Regions from separate parts of the Dactylosporangium cerinum genome, predicted to be linked through region 1. Evidence: riboswitches for the same ligand, from Rfam matches in the RefSeq annotation. Region 1 holds a riboswitch; each other region holds the start of a gene.
The links. Region 1 has a riboswitch for cobalamin ahead of metE (5-methyltetrahydropteroyltriglutamate--homocysteine S-methyltransferase). Riboswitches for the same ligand answer to the same signal wherever they lie in the genome.

Region 1 (4,446 bases):
GCTGGTCACGTCCGCGTCCAGGGCGTCGATCGCCGGCAGCACCTCACCGAACTCCGAGTAGCACAGGTGGGTGTGGATCTGGGTGCCGTCGGCGACGCCGCCGGTCGCGATCCGGAACGCCGTCACCGCCCAGTCCAGGTACGCCCGCTGGTCGGCCCGCCGCAACGGCAGGAGCTCCCGCAACGCCGGCTCGTCGACCTGGATGATCTGGATGCCGGCGGCCTCGAGGTCGACGGTCTCGTCGCGCAGGGCGAGGGCGACCTGGTTGGCGGTGTCGGCGAGGGGCTGGTCGGTGCGCACGAACGACCAGGCGAGGATCGTGACCGGGCCGGTGAGCATGCCCTTGACGGGCCGCGTGGTGAGCGACTGGGCGTAGCCGGCCCAGCCGACCGTCATCGGCGCGGGCCGGCTGACGTCGCCGTAGATGATCGGCGGGCGCACGCACCGGGACCCGTAGGACTGGACCCAGCCACGGGCGGTGGCGGCGAACCCGGCGAGCTGCTCACCGAAGTACTGCACCATGTCGTTGCGTTCCGGTTCGCCGTGCACGAGCACGTCCAGGCCGAGCCGCTCCTGCAGCGCGACGACCTCGGCGATCTCGGTGCGCATCTGCTCGGCGTAGCCGTCGGCATCGAGGGTGCCGGCGCGCAGTTCGGCGCGGGCCTTGCGCAGCTGGTCGGTCTGCGGAAACGACCCGATCGTCGTGGTCGGCAGCGGCGGCAGGCCGAGCCGGGCCTGCTGTGCCTGCGCCCGCTGCGGGTACGCGCCGCGCCGGCGCACCGGCAGCTCGGCCAGCCGGGACCGGACGCGCTCGTCGCGCCACGCGGCCGGCGCCGCGCCCGGCGGCTCGGGCAGGACCGCGACGCCGTCGCGCAGCGCCCGGCCGAGCTGGGCCACCTCGCCCGCCTTCTGCCGGGCGAACGCCAGCCGCGCCCGCAGGTCCGGGTCGAGGTCCGGCTCGGCGTCCAGGTCGACCGGCACGTGCAGCAGCGAGCACGACGTCGACACCACGACGTCGTCGGCGACGCCGGTGAGCACGGCGGCCCGGGCCGCGGCGGCGCGCAGGTCGGTCCGCCAGACGTTGTGACCGTCGACGAGACCGGCGACGATCGTGCGGCCCGGGATCGGGCCGCAGCCGGCCAGCCGGTGCACGTCGCCAGGCCCGGCGACCAGGTCGAGGCCGACCGCCTCGACGGGCGTGGCGAGCAGGGCGGGCAGCGCGTCGCCGAGCTCCCCGAAGTACGACGCGACGAACAGCCGGGGCCGTTGCCGCACCGCGCCCAGCCGGGTGTACGCGCTGCGCAACGCGTCGATCTCGGCGCCGGTCCGGTCCGTGGTGAACGCCGGTTCGTCCAGCTGTACCCACGCGACACCGGCGTCGGCGAGCTCGGCCAGCAGTTCCGCGTAGACGGTGACGAGGTCGTCGAGGCGGTCGAACGGGCGGAACCCCTCCGGTGCGCCGGCCGCCGCCTTGGCCAGCAGCAGGAACGTGGCCGGCCCGACCAGCACCGGCCGGGTGGTCATGCCCAGCGCGCGGCTCTCGGCGAACTCGGCGACGGCCTTGCCGGGCCGGGCGACGAACACAGTGTCCGGGCCGATCTCGGGGACCAGGTAGTGGTAGTTGGTGCCGAACCACTTCGTCAGTTCCAGCGCCGGTTCGCCGGCGGTGCCGCGGGCCATCGCGAAGTACGTGTCGAGCTCGTCGAGCCCGAGGCGCCGGAACCGGTCCGGCACCGCGTCGACGGCGACCGCGGCGTCGAGCATGTGGTCGTAGTACGAGAACGTGTTCGACGGGATCGCGTCCACGCCGATGTGCCGCAGGTCCCGCCACACACCGGCGCGCAGCTCGGCGCCGACCCGGTGCAGGGCGGTCGCGTCGATCCGGCCGGCCCAGTAGGACTCCAGAGCCCGTTTGAGCTCCCGGTCCGGGCCGATGCGGGGATAGCCGAGCACAGTGCTCAGGCCGAATGGCGTTGTCGTCACGCCGGTGTTCCCTTCCCTCGAGGTGGTCGACGACCACCCGGGAGGGGCACGTGGGCAGACCGGGGCGTCGAACGTCACCGGGTCGCCCGTGGCCAGCCCGCGCAGCCGTCGGCGGCGTGCGCGGGGTCGCGCACGCGGTGCGGGCAGGTCTTCGGACTCGCGGGCGCGACCGTCTCCGGTCTCCTACTGGCCGTCGCTTCCCAGGTCCGCACGGACCCAGTGCTCATGACGGCGGTCGTTCCCACTCACCGCTGCGGGGCAGCCCCGGATTCACACCGGGTTCCCTCTTACGACGCCCCTCGGGTGGAGGGGCGAACCAGCACTGCCCGCCATCCTACGTCGCACGCCGGGGCGGCGCCTTGCGAGAATGGTGTCGTGGACCACGTACCCGGCGTCGAGCTTTCCGCAGCCGAACTCGAGGCCCTCCCCGCCAGGTGGGCGTCGTGCTGGACACCGTACGAGGTCGCACGGCGCCTGGCCGGGATCGGCAGCACCTGGTGCGTGGCCGCCGGCTGGGCGCTGGATCTGTTCCGTGGCAAGCAGACCCGACCACACGGGGACATCGAGATCGCCGTCCCCGCCGCTGACTTCGCCGAGGTCCGCGCCCGGTTCCCCGGCTACGCCTTCGACGCGGTCGGCAGCGGCCGGATCTGCGCGGACCCCACCCCGGACGTGCTGGCCGCCACCCACCAGACCTGGCTCCGGGAACCGGCCACCGGCAACTACCTGCTCGACGTCTTCCGCGAGCCCCACGACGGCGACACCTGGATCTGCCGACGCGATCCCGCGGTCCGGCTGCCCTACCGCGAGATCATCCGGCACACCCCGGACGGCGTCCCGTATCTGGCGCCCGAACTGGTCCTGCTGTTCAAGGCCAAGCAACCGCGCCCCAAGGACCAGGCCGACTTCGACGGCACCCTGCCGCACCTGAGCCCGGACCAGCGCTCGACCCTCGCGGCGCTCCTCGCCCGCGTGCACTCGGGCCACCCCTGGATCGCCGAACTGTAGCCGCCCGTGGTCAAACGGAGGCGCCGCCGAGGCCGGCCTCGCGGGCCTTGACGATGGCCTGGGAACGGTCGGAGACCTGGAGCTTCGTGAAGATGTTGGACACGTGGTTGCGGACGGTCTTGAGGCTGATCATCAGGTCGTGGGCGATGGTCGCGTTGCCCTTGCCGGCGGCGACCAGGTCGAGGACCTCACGTTCCCGTTCGGTGAGGGACGGGAACGCCGCCGCGGTCGAGCCGGCACCCCCGGCGAAGTGGGCGATGATCCGCTGCGCGATCTGCGGGCCGAAGATCGCCTCGCCGGCGGCCGCGGCCCGGATCGCCCGGATGATCTCGTCCTGTTCGGCGCCCTTGAGCAGGTAGCCGCGGGCGCCGGCGCGCATCGCGGCGAAGACGGAATCGTCGTCCTCGAACATGGTGAGCACGACGACGGCGGCCGTCGAGCCCGCGCGGGCCAGCCTGCGGGTCGCCTCGATGCCGTCGAGGCGGGGCATGCGAAGGTCCATCAGGATCACGTCCGGGACGAGTGAGCCGGCCAGCTCGACCGCACGCTCCCCGGTCTCGGCCTCACCGACGAGATCGATGTCGGCGGCGTCGGCCAGCATGAGCTGCAATCCGCGGCGGTACGCCGGATGATCGTCCGCGATCAGGAGTCTGGTCACGTGGTCACCGGTTCGTCCGAGGTCAGCGGCAGGACGGCACGGACGACGAGGCCGCCCTCCGGCCGGCTCGTGATCGTGCAGCTGCCGCCGAGTTCCGCGGCCCGTTCGCGCATCGAGGTCCACCCCATCCCCCGGACCGTGTGCTGGTCCGCGCCGTGACCGTTGTCGGAGACGGTCAGCTCGAACGCGCCGTCGACCAGAACCCCGACCCGGCACCGGGTCGCACCGGAATGGCGGGCCACATTCGTCATCGCCTCCGACGCGATCCGGAACGCGGCGACCTCGACCGCCGCCGGCAGCGGCAGGAACCCGTCGGGGCCGGTGACCTCGAACGTGACGTCGCCGGACAGGGACGAGGCGCGCTGCCGGAGCGCGCCGAGCAGACCGACCTCGTCGATCGCCGGCGGGCGCAGGTCGTCGACGAGGCGGCGGACCTCGGCGATCGCGTCCTTGACCTCGTCGCGGGTCTCGGCGATCAGCGCGTTGCGTTCAGCGGCGTCGGTCCGCGACTGCGCGGCGTTGAGCTTCAACACGACGGCGGCGAGGGACGGGCCGACGCTGTCGTGCAGGTCGCGCCGCAGCCGGCGGCGCTCTTCCTCGCGACCGGCGACGATGCGGGTGCGCGACTCCCGCAGCTGGTCGTTGAGCTGCTCGGAGCGCACCAGGATCGCGGCATACCGGGCGAGGTCCCGCACCAGATCGAAATCGGACGCCACGAACGCACGGTCGGGTGGGATCTGGATCGCGAGGTAGCCGACATGCTCGCCGCGGTGGACCATCCTGGTCCGCAGCGCCGC
Region 2 (4,446 bases), on a different contig from region 1:
CGCCGCGGGCCGCGCGGGTCTCGGCGAACGCCGGGTGCGGCCCGAACCGCTCCGCGAGCCCCGCCGACGTTTCCAGGGCGGTCAGGAAGATCTCCTCCTGGACGCGGGTCGACAGCTCCCGCGCGCCGGGCGAGTCGAACGGCAGCCGCAGCGTGAAGCAGGCGTCCTGCAGGCCCATCAGCCCGAGGCCGACCGGCCGCCACCGCGGGTTCGACGCCGCGGCCTGCGGCGACGGGTAGTAGTTGACGTCGATGACCCGGTCGAGGAAGCGCACCGCGGTGCGGACGGTCTCGCGCAGTTTCTCCCAGTCGACGCCGCCGGCGGTGACGTGCGCGCCGAGGTTGATCGAGCCGAGGTTGCACACCGCGGTCTCGTCGTCGCTGTTGACCTCGACGATCTCGGTGCACAGGTTCGACAGGTGGATGGTGTTGCCGGGCTCGCCGGTCTGGTTCGACAGCGCGTTGGCGCGGTCCTTGAACGTCATCCACCCGTTGCCGGTCTGCGCCAGGGTGCGCATCATCCGGCTGTACAGGTCGCGGGCCTTGACCGTCTTCACGGCGTGCTTCTCGGCGGCGCGGTACGCCTCGTCGAACTCGGCCCCGAACAGGTCAGGCAACGAAGGTGCGTCGGACGGGTCGACCAGCGACCAGTCGGCGTCGGCCTCCACCCGGCGCATGAACTCGTCCGGGATCCAGTTCGCGAGGTTGAGGTTGTGGGTGCGGCGGGCGTCCTCGCCGGTGTTGTCCCGCAGCTCGAGGAACTCCTCCACGTCCGGGTGCCACGGCTCCAGGTAGACGCACGCGGCGCCCTTGCGCCTGCCGCCCTGGTTGACCGCGGCGACGCCGGCGTCGAGGGTCTTGAGGAACGGCACGATGCCGTTGGACCGGCCGTTGGTGCCGCGGATCAGCGCGCCCCGGCCGCGGACCCGCGACCAGGAGATGCCGATCCCGCCGGAGAACTTCGACAGCTTCGCGACCTGGTGGTACCGCTCGTAGATCGAGTCGAGCTCGTCGCGGGGCGAGTCGACGAGGAAGCACGAGGACATCTGCGTGTGCGCGGTGCCGGAGTTGAACAGCGTCGGCGAGCTGGGCAGGTAGGCGAGGCTCGACATGAGCCGGTAGAACCCGATCGCCTCGCCCGCGGTCTGCGACAGCCCGCACGCGACCCGCAGCAGCCAGTACTGCGGCGTCTCCAGGACGAGCCGGCTGTGGGGGTGGCGCAGCAGGTACCGGTCGGCGACGGTGCGCAGCCCGAAGTACTCGAACCGCAGGTCACCGCCCGGGTCGACGGCGTCGTCGAGCTCCGTGGCGTGGCGGGCCACGAACCCGGCCGTGTCCTCGCTGATCAGCCCCTGCTGATGCGCGTGCCGGATCGCCTGGCTGAAGCTCGCCACGCCCTGGCCGCGGACCTCCTTGTCGACGTACGCCGCCAGGAGCCGCGCCGCGAGCCGCGAGTACTGCGGCTCCTCGCCGATCAGCTCGGCCGCGGTCTGGATCGACAGCTTGTCCAGCTCGGCGGTCGTGGCCCCGTCGTACAGGCCGCTGATCGTCTTCGTGGCGACCCGCAGCGGATCGACGTCGGCCAGGTCGCCGGCCCACCGCTCGACCGCCGTGACGATCCTGTTGACGTCGACCGGCTCCAGGTCGCCGTCGCGCTTACGCACCCGCATGATGTTCCCCTCGTCCCGGGCACCGAAGGCCGGAGCGACGCAGGGGGAAGCCGCCATGGAAAGGCGCACGACCGCGCCCGGCGATGGCGTCAGCCGACCCGCGCGGCATCCGACCGCCGCACACCGGTCGGCGTGCGGCGCGCTGGCAGGTCTTCGGACTCGCGGGCGTGACCTTCCGGTCGCCTACTGGCCGTCGCTTCCCAGACCTCGCGGTCCAGTGCTCGATGACGGCGGTCGTTCCCACTCACCGCTGCGGGGCAGTCCCGGATTCACACCGGGTTCCCTGTTGCCACGACCGACCCCGGAGGACCGGCCGAACCAGCTGCGTGCACCACCATATATGGGAGGGGTACAGAATGCACAACACCAGATCCTGTGCCGGCGTGTCGTCACCGGCGGTGGCGGTCACTGGTACGTCGGGTCGCTCCAGCGGCCGATGCTGCGGGAGCGGACCGGCTCGATGAAGCGGGGCGCGGCGCTGTGCGGGTGGCCGGGGCCCCAGTTGGTGGCGTCGCCGTGCATCTGGACGCGGGCGTTGTCGGTGTACCAGTCGACGAGGTCGGCGTCGGAGCGCACGATCCAGGTGCAGCCGGTCTCCGCGTCGGCGGTGAAGTCGCCGTGGCGGATCAGCGGTGGCCGCCAGAAGTACGTGCCGGGCCACATCCGGCCGAAGTTGTAGTCGAAGCCGCCGTCGAGGCAGTACGCCTCCTCGGAGCACGGGTGGTGGGCGAGGGGTACTTCGCGCCAGCCGGGCTTGGCCTTGATCAGGCGGGTGTAGAAGCCGGTCTTCTCGTCGCGGTGCAGCAGCTTGATGTAGAGCCCGGGCACGGGTGTGCCGCCGAGGTCGAAGCGCATCGGGCTGCCGTCCTTCACGTCGATCCACGGCATCTCCGCGGTGTCCAGGACGACGAGGTGCTGGTCGGGCCGCACGGTGTCGCGGCCGGTGCCGGCGAGGTCGAAGTGCCAGTCGCCGTGCTCGCGGAACAGCAGGACCTCGGTGCCGGCCGTGGCGGTGACCGGCGGTGTCCAGACGCCCGCGGGCGCGGTCCAGTAGCCCTGCGGGCCGAGCGTGGTGCCGCCGATGACGACCTGCCCCGACAGGACGTACCACTCGGTGTCGGCGTGGTGCACGCCGGCGGGCCGGGACCAGTCGCCGGTGAAGCGGACCTTCAGCGAGGCGGAGCCGTCCTCCTCGTCGTAGCTGAGGTTGCGCTGCTCGGCGGGGCCGGTCGCGTGCTGGAACTCGGCGACGTGCCAGATGAGGTCGCGCTCATCGATGATCTCCACGTGCGGGCGCATGCGGCCTCCAGACTCGGCATTGAATTTCCGGTGCGGAATGTATCGCTTACTAGTTTCGAGTACAAGGTGTACCGTCAAACCTCGTGACCCGACCAGGCCGCCCCGCCGGCCCCACCACCGACACCGAGGCCGTGGTGCTCACCGCGGCCCTGGAGCTGCTGCTCGCCGAGGGGGCCGCGGCGCTGACCGCGCAACGCCTGCACCAGGTCACCGGCGTGTCCCGCTCGACCGTCTACCGGCACTGGCCGACCCCGGCCGCCGTCCTCGCGGCCCTGATCGACGTCGCGCCGCTGCCGCCCGGCGAGGCGTCCGGCGACCTCGCCCGCGACCTGCACGCCGCCGTCGACCAGCTCTGCGACCGGCTCCGCGACCGGCCGGTCGGCGCGTTCCTGCAGGCGCTGATCGTGGCCGCCGCGACCGACCCGGCCGCCGCCCAACTGCGCCACCGCTACGTCGGCGACCTGCTCGCGCCGTTCCACACGGTGCTGCGCGCCGCCGGGGTGGCCGCGACCGACCGGGACGACGCGGTCGCCGCGATCGTCTCCCCGCTGCTGCTGGACGCGCTGCTGCTGGACCGGCCCGCCGCCCGCACCAGGGCACACCGCATCATCGACAGCACCGCCCGGAGGCTGACCCCGTGACCAACACCGTCGGACCGCGCGCCGTCGTCGGCGTCGTCGTGCCCAGCACCAACACCGTCGTCGAGCACGACTACTGGACCGCCCGGGTGCCGGGCGTGGCCTACCGCGCCGGCTCCATGTACATCCCGGACCCGGCGATGCGCGACGACGCCGGCTTCGAGGCCCTGCTCGGCCAGATCCGCGCCTCGATCGACACGGCGGTCCGGGACGTGCTCACCGCCGAACCCGACCGCATGGTGATGGGCATGTCCGCGGAGACGTTCTGGGGCGGCGTCGAGGGCAACGCCGCGTTCGAACGCCGCCTGCACGAGCGCACCGGCCTGCCGGTGACCACCGGGGCGAGCGCCTGCCGGGCCGCGCTGCGCGAGCTCGGGTGCCGGCGCATCGCGGTGTTTTCGCCGTACCAGCCGATCGCCGACCGTGAAGTCGGCCGGTTCTTCGCCGAGGCCGGCTTCGACGTCGCCGCGATCACGGGCCTGCGCTGCCCGACGGCCATGGACATCGCCCGCGTCCCCGACGACCGGCTGCGGGACGTGGTCGGGCAGCTCGACGGCCCGGACGTCGACGCGGTCGTGCAGGTCGGCACCAACCTGTCGTTCGTCGCCCTCGCCGACCGCCTGGAGCAGGAGCTGGGCAAGCCCGTCGTGGCCATCAACGCCGCCACGCTCTGGCACGCGCTGCGCGAGCACGGCATCGCCGACCGGGTCCCCGGCGCCGGTCGCCTGCTCCGCGAGCACTGAGCACGGTCGCCGGTGCTACGGCGCGGATCGCGCGCCGACGACGCTGTCCCAGGCTGATCGGGCGCCGGAGATGACCGCCTGCAGCTGTGCCCGGGTC
Region 3 (4,446 bases), on a different contig from region 1:
ACGTCGTGGTCGCCGGCGACGTGCACGGTCTCCAGTGTGCAGTCGAAGTACGCCAGACCGCAGTCGAGGACGGGGCTGGGCGCGGTTGTAGCGCAGGACGGACAGGTGCAGGTCACGCTCGCCGGCGGCGAACGTGGCCTCCATCCGCTCGATGCCGGCGTCGATGAGGCGCATCGCCTCCGCCGGGTCGCCCAGGTGCATGGCGATGAGGGCCCGGCCGTTCTCGTTGAACGTGAGGTTGTACGCGCGGCGCCGGTCCTGCGGCAGCAGCGAGGCCAGCGACACCGCGGTGTTGACCCAGGCGCTCGCCTTGCGCAGGTCGCGGCGGGCCTCGTCGAAGTTTCGTCTCGGCCACCAGGAAGTAGAGCCGGTGGCCGAGGTGCATCGAGGAGTGCAGGCCGAGCCGGCGACCGGCGAGCAGGTGGAACAGCTCGTGCAGCACCACGAACGGCAGCTGCCCGAACAGGATGGTCAGCTCGACGATCAGCAGGTAGTCGGTGAAGAACACGTTGCCGCGGGCGGGCGCGAGCCGCGGGTCGGCGACGCACACCGCGACGGCGACGACGACGAGCGCGGCGTAGCCGGCCCAGGCCACCGGCGAGAACAGGGCCACGCCGAGTTTCTGCCAGCGGGGCGGGGCGGCGTGCTCCGCGGTGCCGTCAGGGCTCAGGAAGTCCAGGTCCCGCAGGGTGTCGAGGAACTCGTCGATGTCAACGGGTTCGCCGTATCGGTCGGTGTACCAGACGGCGGCGTCCTGCGGTGCCCGGCCGCCGTCGAGCTCGCGGAGCAGCGCGGCGCCGTCCGGCGGGAAGACGCCGTAGGAGTCGCAGTCGGTGCGGCCGACGACGACCCGGTCGCCCTCGTCGAGGTACCGCAGGTCGTGCAGCGCCACTGGTCCGGTCGGCATGCCAGATCTCCTCTGCTGGTGTCCCCTGCCGATCTGCTGGCGTCCTCTGCTGACGGGCCTCGGCCCGGCCGGGGGTGAGGGTGGGTTGCACCCCCGGCCGGGTGTCCGTCAGCCCAGGAACTCGGCGCAGCAGCACATGCCGTAGCAGTAGTTGTTGCAGAGCCTGGCGAGCCGCACCGCGCCCGCCTTGCGGACCACGATCTTCTTCATCTCGGTGCTGGTGCCGGTGCTGGTTTCCGTAGCGATCTGTGCCATGGGAATTCGCCTCCTCAGACGATGTGCGTCACGTTGAGTGATTAGACTGACACGTAGCGTGATTGGCATGAAGTCGCCCGGGCGACAGTTCGACCTTGCGTAACCGACAGCTACCAGCGGTCGTGATGCAGCGCCTCGGCCAGCGGAACCCTGCTACGCCAGCCGTGCCGTTCCAGGTCCGGCACCGCCTCCAGGTGCGTTACCGGGCCGAGGCACAACCACGCGACGGGGCGGATGCCGGCGGGGATACCGAGCAGGTCCCGGACGAACGGCTCCCGGTAGAACGACACCCAGCCGACGCCGAGGTCCTCCGCGGTCGCGGCCAGCCACAGGTTCTGGATGGCGAGGCAGACCGAGTAGAGGCCGGCGTCGGCGATCGCGTGCCGGCCCAGCACCGCCGGTCCGCCCCGGGCGGCGTCGTACGTGACGACCACGGACAGGGTCGACTCCAGTACCCCATCGATCTTGATGCGCTGGAACGTGGCCGCGGCCGCGCCGTCGAGGGTCGCGGCGAACGTCGCCCGCTCCCGCCGGACGTGCTCATGGAACGCGCCGCGCAGCCCGGCGTCGCGCACGAGGACGAAGTCCCACGGCTGCGACAGGCCGACGCTCGGCGCGGCGTGCGCCGCCGCCAGGATCCGCTCGAGGACCTCGGCGGGGATCGGCGCGCCGGTGAACTGGCCGCGCACGTCGCGGCGGCGGCGCACGACGTCATACAGGTCGGTGCTCATGAGGGCAGGCTCCCGCTGCTCAGGCCGCCCCGAAGCGGGGTCGGCGATGCACGCGAGGCCGGTCTTCGGACTCTCGGATCAACGCCTGACCGCCCGCCTTCCCAGCCCTCGGGCCAGTGACCGCACGCCACTGCGGCGCGCCTGGACGGCAGCTCCCCGATCACCGCGGCGGGCCCGTGCCGGATTCACACCGGCTTCCCGATTCTCCCCGGTCGCCCGGAGCACCTCGCATCAGTTCATGCCGCCCAAGAGCCTAGTGGTTACCCCAGCAGGTGCGCGCTACCCACGGCCTCGAAGGCGGCGCGGACGTCCTCGGGGCCTTCGGTGAAGTGCGCCCAGCTGTCGACGTGGACGGGCACGACCGTCCGCGCCTGCAGCAGTTGGGCCGCTTCGAGGATGCCGGCCGCGCCGAGGGTCAGGTCGGCGTCGCCGAGCAGGGCGGTGCGGGCCCGGCCGCCGAACAGGATCGCGACGTCGACGGCCGGGAAGCGTTCCGCGATCTCGGCGACGACCCGCAGCGACGCGTTGTCGCCGCTGACGTAGACGGTGGGCACGCCGTCGCCGTGCAGCACGAAACCGGTGACGGGGCCGGTGAGGTGCTCGGTGCCGTCGGGGCCGTGCTGCGCGGGGACGGCGGTGACCCGCACGTGGCCGGCGCCATCGGGCCGGGGCAGGTCCACGCCGGCCCACGGCTCCAGGCCGACGGTGGGGTCGCCCAGCCGGGCGGCCGCGACCGGGGTGCTGAGGATCAGCGGCACCGACGCCGCGAAGGCCCGACCCGAGTGGTCGAGATTGTCCGGGTGCTGGTCGTGGGAGAGCAGGACCACATCGACGGTGCCGGCGTCCGCCGGGGTGCCGGCCGCGGCGGCGGTCTTGGTCAGCACGCGGGTGCCGAGGGGGTAGTCGCCGGGCGGGTCGAACGTCGGGTCGGTCATGAACGTGAGGCCACCGACGGTGAACACCGCGGTCGGGCCGCCGAACCGGCGGATCTGGAAGGTCATGCCGCCAAGTCTCGGACCGTTGACCCGGCGCCGGGAGTGGCTGGAACGCCATCCCCCGATAGGATCAAGCCATGGACCGCGCACGCACGACGGTCGGGGTGCTCATCGGCGACGGTGCCCCGATGCTGGAGGTCGCGGTCGCGCCGCGGGTGTTCGGCACCGCCGGCTTCGAGCTGCGCACCGCCGGCGAGCACCCGGGCCCGCTGTCGACGACGGCGGGGATCTCGATCACCGCCCCGCACGGCCTGGACGACCTCGACGCCGCCGGGGTCGTCATCGTCCCCGGCTGGAGGCCGCCCGGCGGCGACCCCGTCGCGCCGGCCATCCTCGACCGGCTCCGCCGCGCCCACGACGAGGGCGCCACCGTCGTCGGACTGTGCCTGGGCGCATATGTCCTCGCCGAGGCCGGCCTGCTCGACGGCCGGCGGGCGACCACGCACTGGAAGCACCTGCCCGCGTTCGCCGCCGCGTTCCCGGCCGTCGAGGTGCTCGACGACGTGCTCTACGTCGACGAGGGCTCGGTCGTCACCAGCGCCGGCAGCGCCGCGGGTCTCGACGCGTGCCTGCACCTGCTGCGCCGCGACCACGGCCCGGCCCTGGCGACCCGGGCCGCCCGCGCCCTGGTCGTCGCGCCGCAGCGGGCCGGCGGGCAGGCCCAGTTCATCGAGCGCCCGGTCCCGCAGCTGCGCGCCGGCGACGCGGTCGGCGACGCGATGCGGCACGCGCTGGAGCACCTGGAGGACCCGTCGCTGGACGTGGACCGGCTGGCCTCGGCTGTGCATCTGAGCCGCCGCACCTTCGACCGCCGCTTCCGCGAGACGACGGGCTCGTCGCCGCTGCGGTGGCTGCTGCAGCAACGGGTCCTGCGCGCCCAGCACGTGCTGTCGACCACGGACCTGGACATCGACGCGGTCGCCCGCAGCTGCGGCTTCAGCGACGGTGTCGCCCTGCGCCCGCACTTCCGCCGCGTCGTCGGCGTCCCGCCCCAGTCCTACCGCGCCAGCTTCCGCGCCCGCTGAAGCGGCTCGGCTGAAGCGGCTCGGCTGAAGCAGCTCGGCTGAAGCAGCTCGGCTGAAGCAGCTCGACCGAAGCAGCTCGACCGAAGCAGCTCGACCGAAGCAGCTCGACCGAAGCACCTCGACCGAAGCACCTCGACCGAAGCACCTCGACCGAAGCACCTCGACCGAAGCACCTCGACCGAAGCACCTCGACTGAAGCACCTCGACTGAACCGCCTCAGCCGACGGTCAGGACGAGCTTGCCGGTGGTGCGGCGGGCGAGCAGGTCCTCGTGCGCGCGGCGGGCGTCCTCAAGGGGGTAGGTGGGGCCGACCTGCGGGCGCAGGACCCCGCTCGCGGTCAGCTGCAGCAGCTGGTCGAGGGGGCCGTGGAACGCGTCGGGGCGGGTGAGGACGGGCCGGAGCCAGAAGCCGGCGACCGCGACGCTACGGGAGGCGAGTTCGGCGGGGTCGACGGGTGGACGGCCGCCGTGGGACGCGTCGCCGTAGGTGACGAGGCGGCCGAGCGGGGCCAGGGTCGCCAGGGCCGCGGCGA
Region 4 (4,446 bases), on a different contig from region 1:
ATGTCGTGTTCGCGGGTGTCGGTGTTCTTGACCGCGACGCTGATCCGCTTGTAGGCGCCTTCCATGTCGCCGCGGGCGGGGAGCCCGTCCAGGCCGCGGCCGTAGGCGTAGCCGCCCCAGACGGCGTACACCTCGGCGAGGTCGGCGTCGTCGCGCCAGTTACGGCTGTCGATGAGGGGGAGGATGCCCGCGCCGTAGGCGCCCGGTTTGGAGCCGAAGACGCGCAGCGTGGCGCGGCGCTGGTCGCCGTGCAGGGCAGCGTCGGCATCGACATGGGCGCGCACGTAGTTGTCGTCAGCGGACTCCGGAAGCGAGGCCACCAGCTGCACGGCGTCGTCGAGGAGGGCGACGACGTGCGGGAACGCGTCGCGGAAGAAGCCGCTGATCCGCATCGTGACGTCGATGCGGGGGCGGCCCAGCTCGGTCAGGTCGACGGGGGAGAGGCTGACCACCCGGCGGGACGCGTCGTCCCAGACCGGGCGGACCCCGAGCAGGGCGAGGGCCTCGGCGATGTCGTCGCCCGCGGTGCGCATCGCGCTGGTGCCCCACATCGACAACCCGACGGAACGCGGCCACTCGCCGTGGTCGGCGCGGTATCGGGCGAGCAACGAGTCGGCCATCGCCTGGCCGGTCTCCCAGGCCAGCCGGCTCGGGATCGCCTTGGGGTCCACGGAGTAGAAGTTGCGGCCGGTCGGCAGGACGTTGATGAGACCACGCAGCGGCGAGCCGCTCGGCCCGGCCGGGACGTAGCCGCCGTCCAGGGCGTGCAGCACCATCGTCAGTTCGTCGGTGGTGCGCGCCAGCCGCGGCACGATCTCCCGGGCCGCGAACTCCAGCACCCGTACCACATCCGGAATATCGGAAATATCGGAGATGTCCGAAGTGGGCCAGCCCCGCGACTCCATCTCCGCAACCAGCGCGCGGGCTGAAGACTCCACCGTGTCCACCGAGACGCGGCCGGAAGCGCCCTCGGTCAAACCCAGCGCCTCGCGCAGACCCGGCAGCGCGGCCACCGTGCCACCCCACATCTGGCGGGCCCGCAGCATCGCCAGGACCAGGTCGACCCGCGCCTCACCCGACGGTGCCACCCCCAGCACGTGCAGCCCGTCGCGGATCTGCACGTCCTTGATCTCGCACAGCCAGCCGTCGATGTGCAGGATGAGCTCGTCGAAGCCGTCCTCGCCCGGCCGGTCGGCCAGGCCCAGGTCGTGGTCGAGCCGGGCGGCCTGCAGCAGCGTCCAGATCTGGGCGCGGATCGCCGGCAGCTTCGCCGGGTCGAGGGCCGCGATCGTCGCGTGCTCGTCCAGGAGCTGCTCGAGGCGGGCGATGTCACCGTACGAGTCGGCCCGCGCCATCGGCGGGATCAGGTGGTCGACCAGCGTGGCGTGCGCCCGGCGCTTCGCCTGGGTGCCCTCGCCGGGGTCGTTGACCAGGAACGGGTAGATCAGCGGCAGGTTGCCCAGCGCCGCGTCGGCGCCGCAGGACGCGGACAGTCCGACGGTCTTGCCCGGCAGCCACTCCAGGTTGCCGTGCTTGCCGACGTGGACGACCGCGTGCGCGCCGAACTCGTCGGCCAGCCAGCGGTACGCGGCCAGGTAGTGGTGGCTCGGCGGCAGGTCCGGGTCGTGGTAGATCGCGACCGGGTTCTCCCCGAAGCCCCGCGGCGGCTGCACCATCACCACGATGTTGCCCTCGCGCAGCGCTGCCAGGACGATCTCACCCTCGGGATCACGGGACGTGTCGACGAACAGCGACCCGGGCGCCGGCCCCCAGTGCTGCTCCATCGACGCGCGCAGTTCCGGCGGCAGGGTGGCGAACCAGGCCTTGTAGCGACCAGCGGAGATCCGGATCGGGTTGCCCTGCAGCTGATCCTCGGTGAGCCAGTTGACGTCCTGCCCACCGGCGGCGATGAGCGTGTGCATGAGTGCGTCGCCGTCCTTGGGGAACCCGTCCGCGCCCACATAGCCCCGCTCGTCCAAAGCGGACAGGAGCCGGACCACGCTGGCGGGCGTGTCGAGGCCGACGGCGTTGCCGATTCGCGCGTGTTTGGTGGGGTACGCACTGAGCATGAGCACGATCTTGCGCTCGCTGGGCGGCAGGTGCCGCAACCGTGCGTGCCCGACGGCGATCCCGGCGACCCGGCCGGCCCGCTCAGGATCGGCGACGTAGACGGTGAGTCCGTCGGCGTCGACCTCCTTGAACGAGAACGGCACCGTGATGATCCGCCCGTCGAACTCGGGGATCGCGACCTGCGTGGCGGTGTCGAGCGGCGACAGGCCGTCGTCGTTGGCGTCCCAGGTGTCGCGGGCGCTGGTCAGGCACAGTCCCTGCAGGATCGGCACGTCGAGCGCGGCCAGGGCACCCACGTCCCAGGCCTCGTCCTCGCCACCGGCCTGCGCGTCGGCGGGCCGCGTGCCGCCCGCGGCGAGGACGGTGACGACGAGCGCGTCGGCCTGCCGCAGCGTGTCGAGCAGCTCGGCCGGCGCGGTGCGCAGCGACGACGCGAACACGGGCAGCGCCCGGCCGCCGGCATCCTCGATCGCATCGCACAGCGTCCCCACGAACGCGGTGTTGCCGGCCAGGTGGTGCGCCCGGTAGTAGATGACACCGACGGTGGGGCCTGTTGCGGTTGAGGGACGGTCGAGCAGCCCCCAGGTGGGGGTGGTCGCCGGCGGCGCGAAGCCGTGGCCGGTGAGCAGGACCGTGTCGGACAGGAAGTTGTGCAGCTCACCCAGGTTGGCCGGGCCGCCCTCGGCGAAATACGCGTGGGCCTGCGCGGCGACCCCGGCGGGCACCGTGGAGTGCGACATCAGCTCGGCGTCGGGCAGCTGCTCACCACCGAGCAGGACCACTGGCAGCGGGAGCCGGGAGCTGCCGGAAGGGCGTGACAGCCGGAGCAGCGCGTCGAAGCCCTCCTGCCAGTCCCGGTAGCCGCCCAGGAACCGCACCACGACCAGGTCGGCGCCGTCGGCCAGGCCCGGGAGGTCCTCGACGGCGGTCCGGGACGGGTTGGCCAGCCGGAACGCGGCACCGCTCGCACGCGCGCTGAGCAGGTCGGTGTCAGACGTCGACAACAGCAGGATCACGCCGGGGTCCTCCCTCGGGGTCCGCGCCCCAAGTCGGTCGGGAAAGGTCGGGCGACGGAGAGTCTCCTGGCTCCCGGATCGGCGCTCGCCTCCGGCCTTCCCAGGTGTGCAAAACCCGGTGGCCTTCTGTCGAAGGTCAGCTCCCCGGTCACAGTGGCGGGACCGCGCCGGATTCACACCGGCTTCCTCCACACGTCGCCGTACAGCACCGACAACTCTCCTGGACAGCGCTGTCTTGCGTCAAGCGCAGTAGTATCCGGCCCGTGCAGGCTGCCAGTGGACGCGACGCTCCGGACCGGTGCCCGGGCGCGGTGCAGGTCCACGCCGCGGCCGACGGGGGCCTGGCCCGGGTCCGGCTGCCCGGCGGGCGGCTGACCGTGGACGGCCTGCACACGCTCCGCGCGGCCGCAGCGGCGCTCGGCGATCCCGCCCTGGAGCTGACCTCACGCGGAAACATCCAGGTCAGGGCGCTGCGCCCGGGGGCGGAGACGGAGCTGGCCGCGCGGTTGTCCGCCGCCGGGCTGCTGCCGTCGGACACCCACGAACGGGTGCGCAACATCATCGCCAGCCCGCTCAGCGGCCGCGACGGCCTCGGCGACGTCGATGTGCGGTCGGTGGTGACCGCGTACGACGCCGGCCTGTGCGCCGACCCGGCCCTGGCCGCGCTGCCGGGGCGGTTCCTGGTCACCGTCGACGACGGGCGCGGCGACGTGACCCCGCTCGGCGGCGACGTCGGCCTGCACGGCGACCGGCTGACCCTGGCCGGCACGCCGACCACCGCCCGCGGCCACGCTGACCTGCTGTTGCGGGCCACCGGAGCGTTCCTGGCGGAGCGGGCCGAACAGGGCGGCAACGCGTGGCGCCTCGCCGAGCTGACCGACGGCCCGGCCAGGGTGGCTGCCCGCCTGGACGCGGCCGTCGACCCGCGTCCTGTGAACAACGGCACCGGCCCGGCCGTCGGGTGGACGCCGCAGACAGACGGGCGGGCCGCCCTCACGGTCGTCGTCCCCCTCGGGCTGCTCACCCCGGCGCAGTCGGCGGCGCTCATCGAAGCCGCGCCGGGAGAGATCATCGTCACCCCGTGGCGGACCGTCGTCGTGCCGGACGTACCGATGGCAGAAGCTGAACCCGTCGAAACCCTGCTGACGGCGGCCGGCCTGGTCACCGACCCCGGATCGCCATGGGCGGGGGTGACCGCGTGCGCCGGTCGGCCGGGCTGCGCCAAGGCCCTCGCCGACGTGCGGGCGGACGCGCGCGCGGCGGTCGAGGCGGGCACGGCGCCGACCGGACTGCCGGTGCACTGGGTCGGTTGCGAACGGCGCTGCGGCGCACCGAAGGGAAGGCACGTGGAGATGCTCGC

Region 2: it holds a riboswitch for cobalamin, as region 1 does, so the genes downstream of both, ACFPIJ_RS10080 (ribonucleoside-diphosphate reductase subunit alpha) here and metE (5-methyltetrahydropteroyltriglutamate--homocysteine S-methyltransferase) in region 1, are expected to answer to the same signal.
Region 3: it holds a riboswitch for cobalamin, as region 1 does, so the genes downstream of both, bluB (5,6-dimethylbenzimidazole synthase) here and metE (5-methyltetrahydropteroyltriglutamate--homocysteine S-methyltransferase) in region 1, are expected to answer to the same signal.
Region 4: it holds a riboswitch for cobalamin, as region 1 does, so the genes downstream of both, ACFPIJ_RS36685 (cobaltochelatase subunit CobN) here and metE (5-methyltetrahydropteroyltriglutamate--homocysteine S-methyltransferase) in region 1, are expected to answer to the same signal.

The regions. Positions count from the first base shown of each region.
Region 1 is NZ_JBHSIU010000046.1:38,884-43,329, reverse strand. Features, by position in the region: gene metE (5-methyltetrahydropteroyltriglutamate--homocysteine S-methyltransferase) at 1-1,983, opposite strand, end outside; cobalamin riboswitch at 2,109-2,319, opposite strand; gene ACFPIJ_RS34010 (nucleotidyltransferase domain-containing protein) at 2,359-2,991, shown strand; gene ACFPIJ_RS34005 (response regulator) at 3,002-3,649, opposite strand; gene ACFPIJ_RS34000 (sensor histidine kinase) at 3,646-4,446, opposite strand, start outside.
Region 2 is NZ_JBHSIU010000011.1:257,616-262,061, forward strand. Features, by position in the region: gene ACFPIJ_RS10080 (ribonucleoside-diphosphate reductase subunit alpha) at 1-1,669, opposite strand, end outside; cobalamin riboswitch at 1,797-2,007, opposite strand; gene ACFPIJ_RS10085 (DUF4437 domain-containing protein) at 2,075-2,968, opposite strand; gene ACFPIJ_RS10090 (TetR/AcrR family transcriptional regulator) at 3,052-3,609, shown strand; gene ACFPIJ_RS10095 (maleate cis-trans isomerase family protein) at 3,606-4,349, shown strand; gene ACFPIJ_RS10100 (TetR/AcrR family transcriptional regulator) at 4,365-4,446, opposite strand, start outside.
Region 3 is NZ_JBHSIU010000068.1:21,662-26,107, forward strand. Features, by position in the region: gene ACFPIJ_RS45250 (flavin reductase family protein) at 1-116, opposite strand, end outside; gene ACFPIJ_RS45255 (hypothetical protein) at 113-907, opposite strand; gene ACFPIJ_RS45260 (hypothetical protein) at 1,016-1,162, opposite strand; gene bluB (5,6-dimethylbenzimidazole synthase) at 1,273-1,893, opposite strand; cobalamin riboswitch at 1,933-2,137, opposite strand; gene ACFPIJ_RS45270 (MBL fold metallo-hydrolase) at 2,154-2,894, opposite strand; gene ACFPIJ_RS45275 (GlxA family transcriptional regulator) at 2,966-3,913, shown strand; gene ACFPIJ_RS45280 (quinone oxidoreductase family protein) at 4,130-4,446, opposite strand, start outside.
Region 4 is NZ_JBHSIU010000051.1:709-5,154, forward strand. Features, by position in the region: gene ACFPIJ_RS36685 (cobaltochelatase subunit CobN) at 1-3,086, opposite strand, end outside; cobalamin riboswitch at 3,126-3,314, opposite strand; gene ACFPIJ_RS36690 (precorrin-3B synthase) at 3,350-4,446, shown strand, end outside.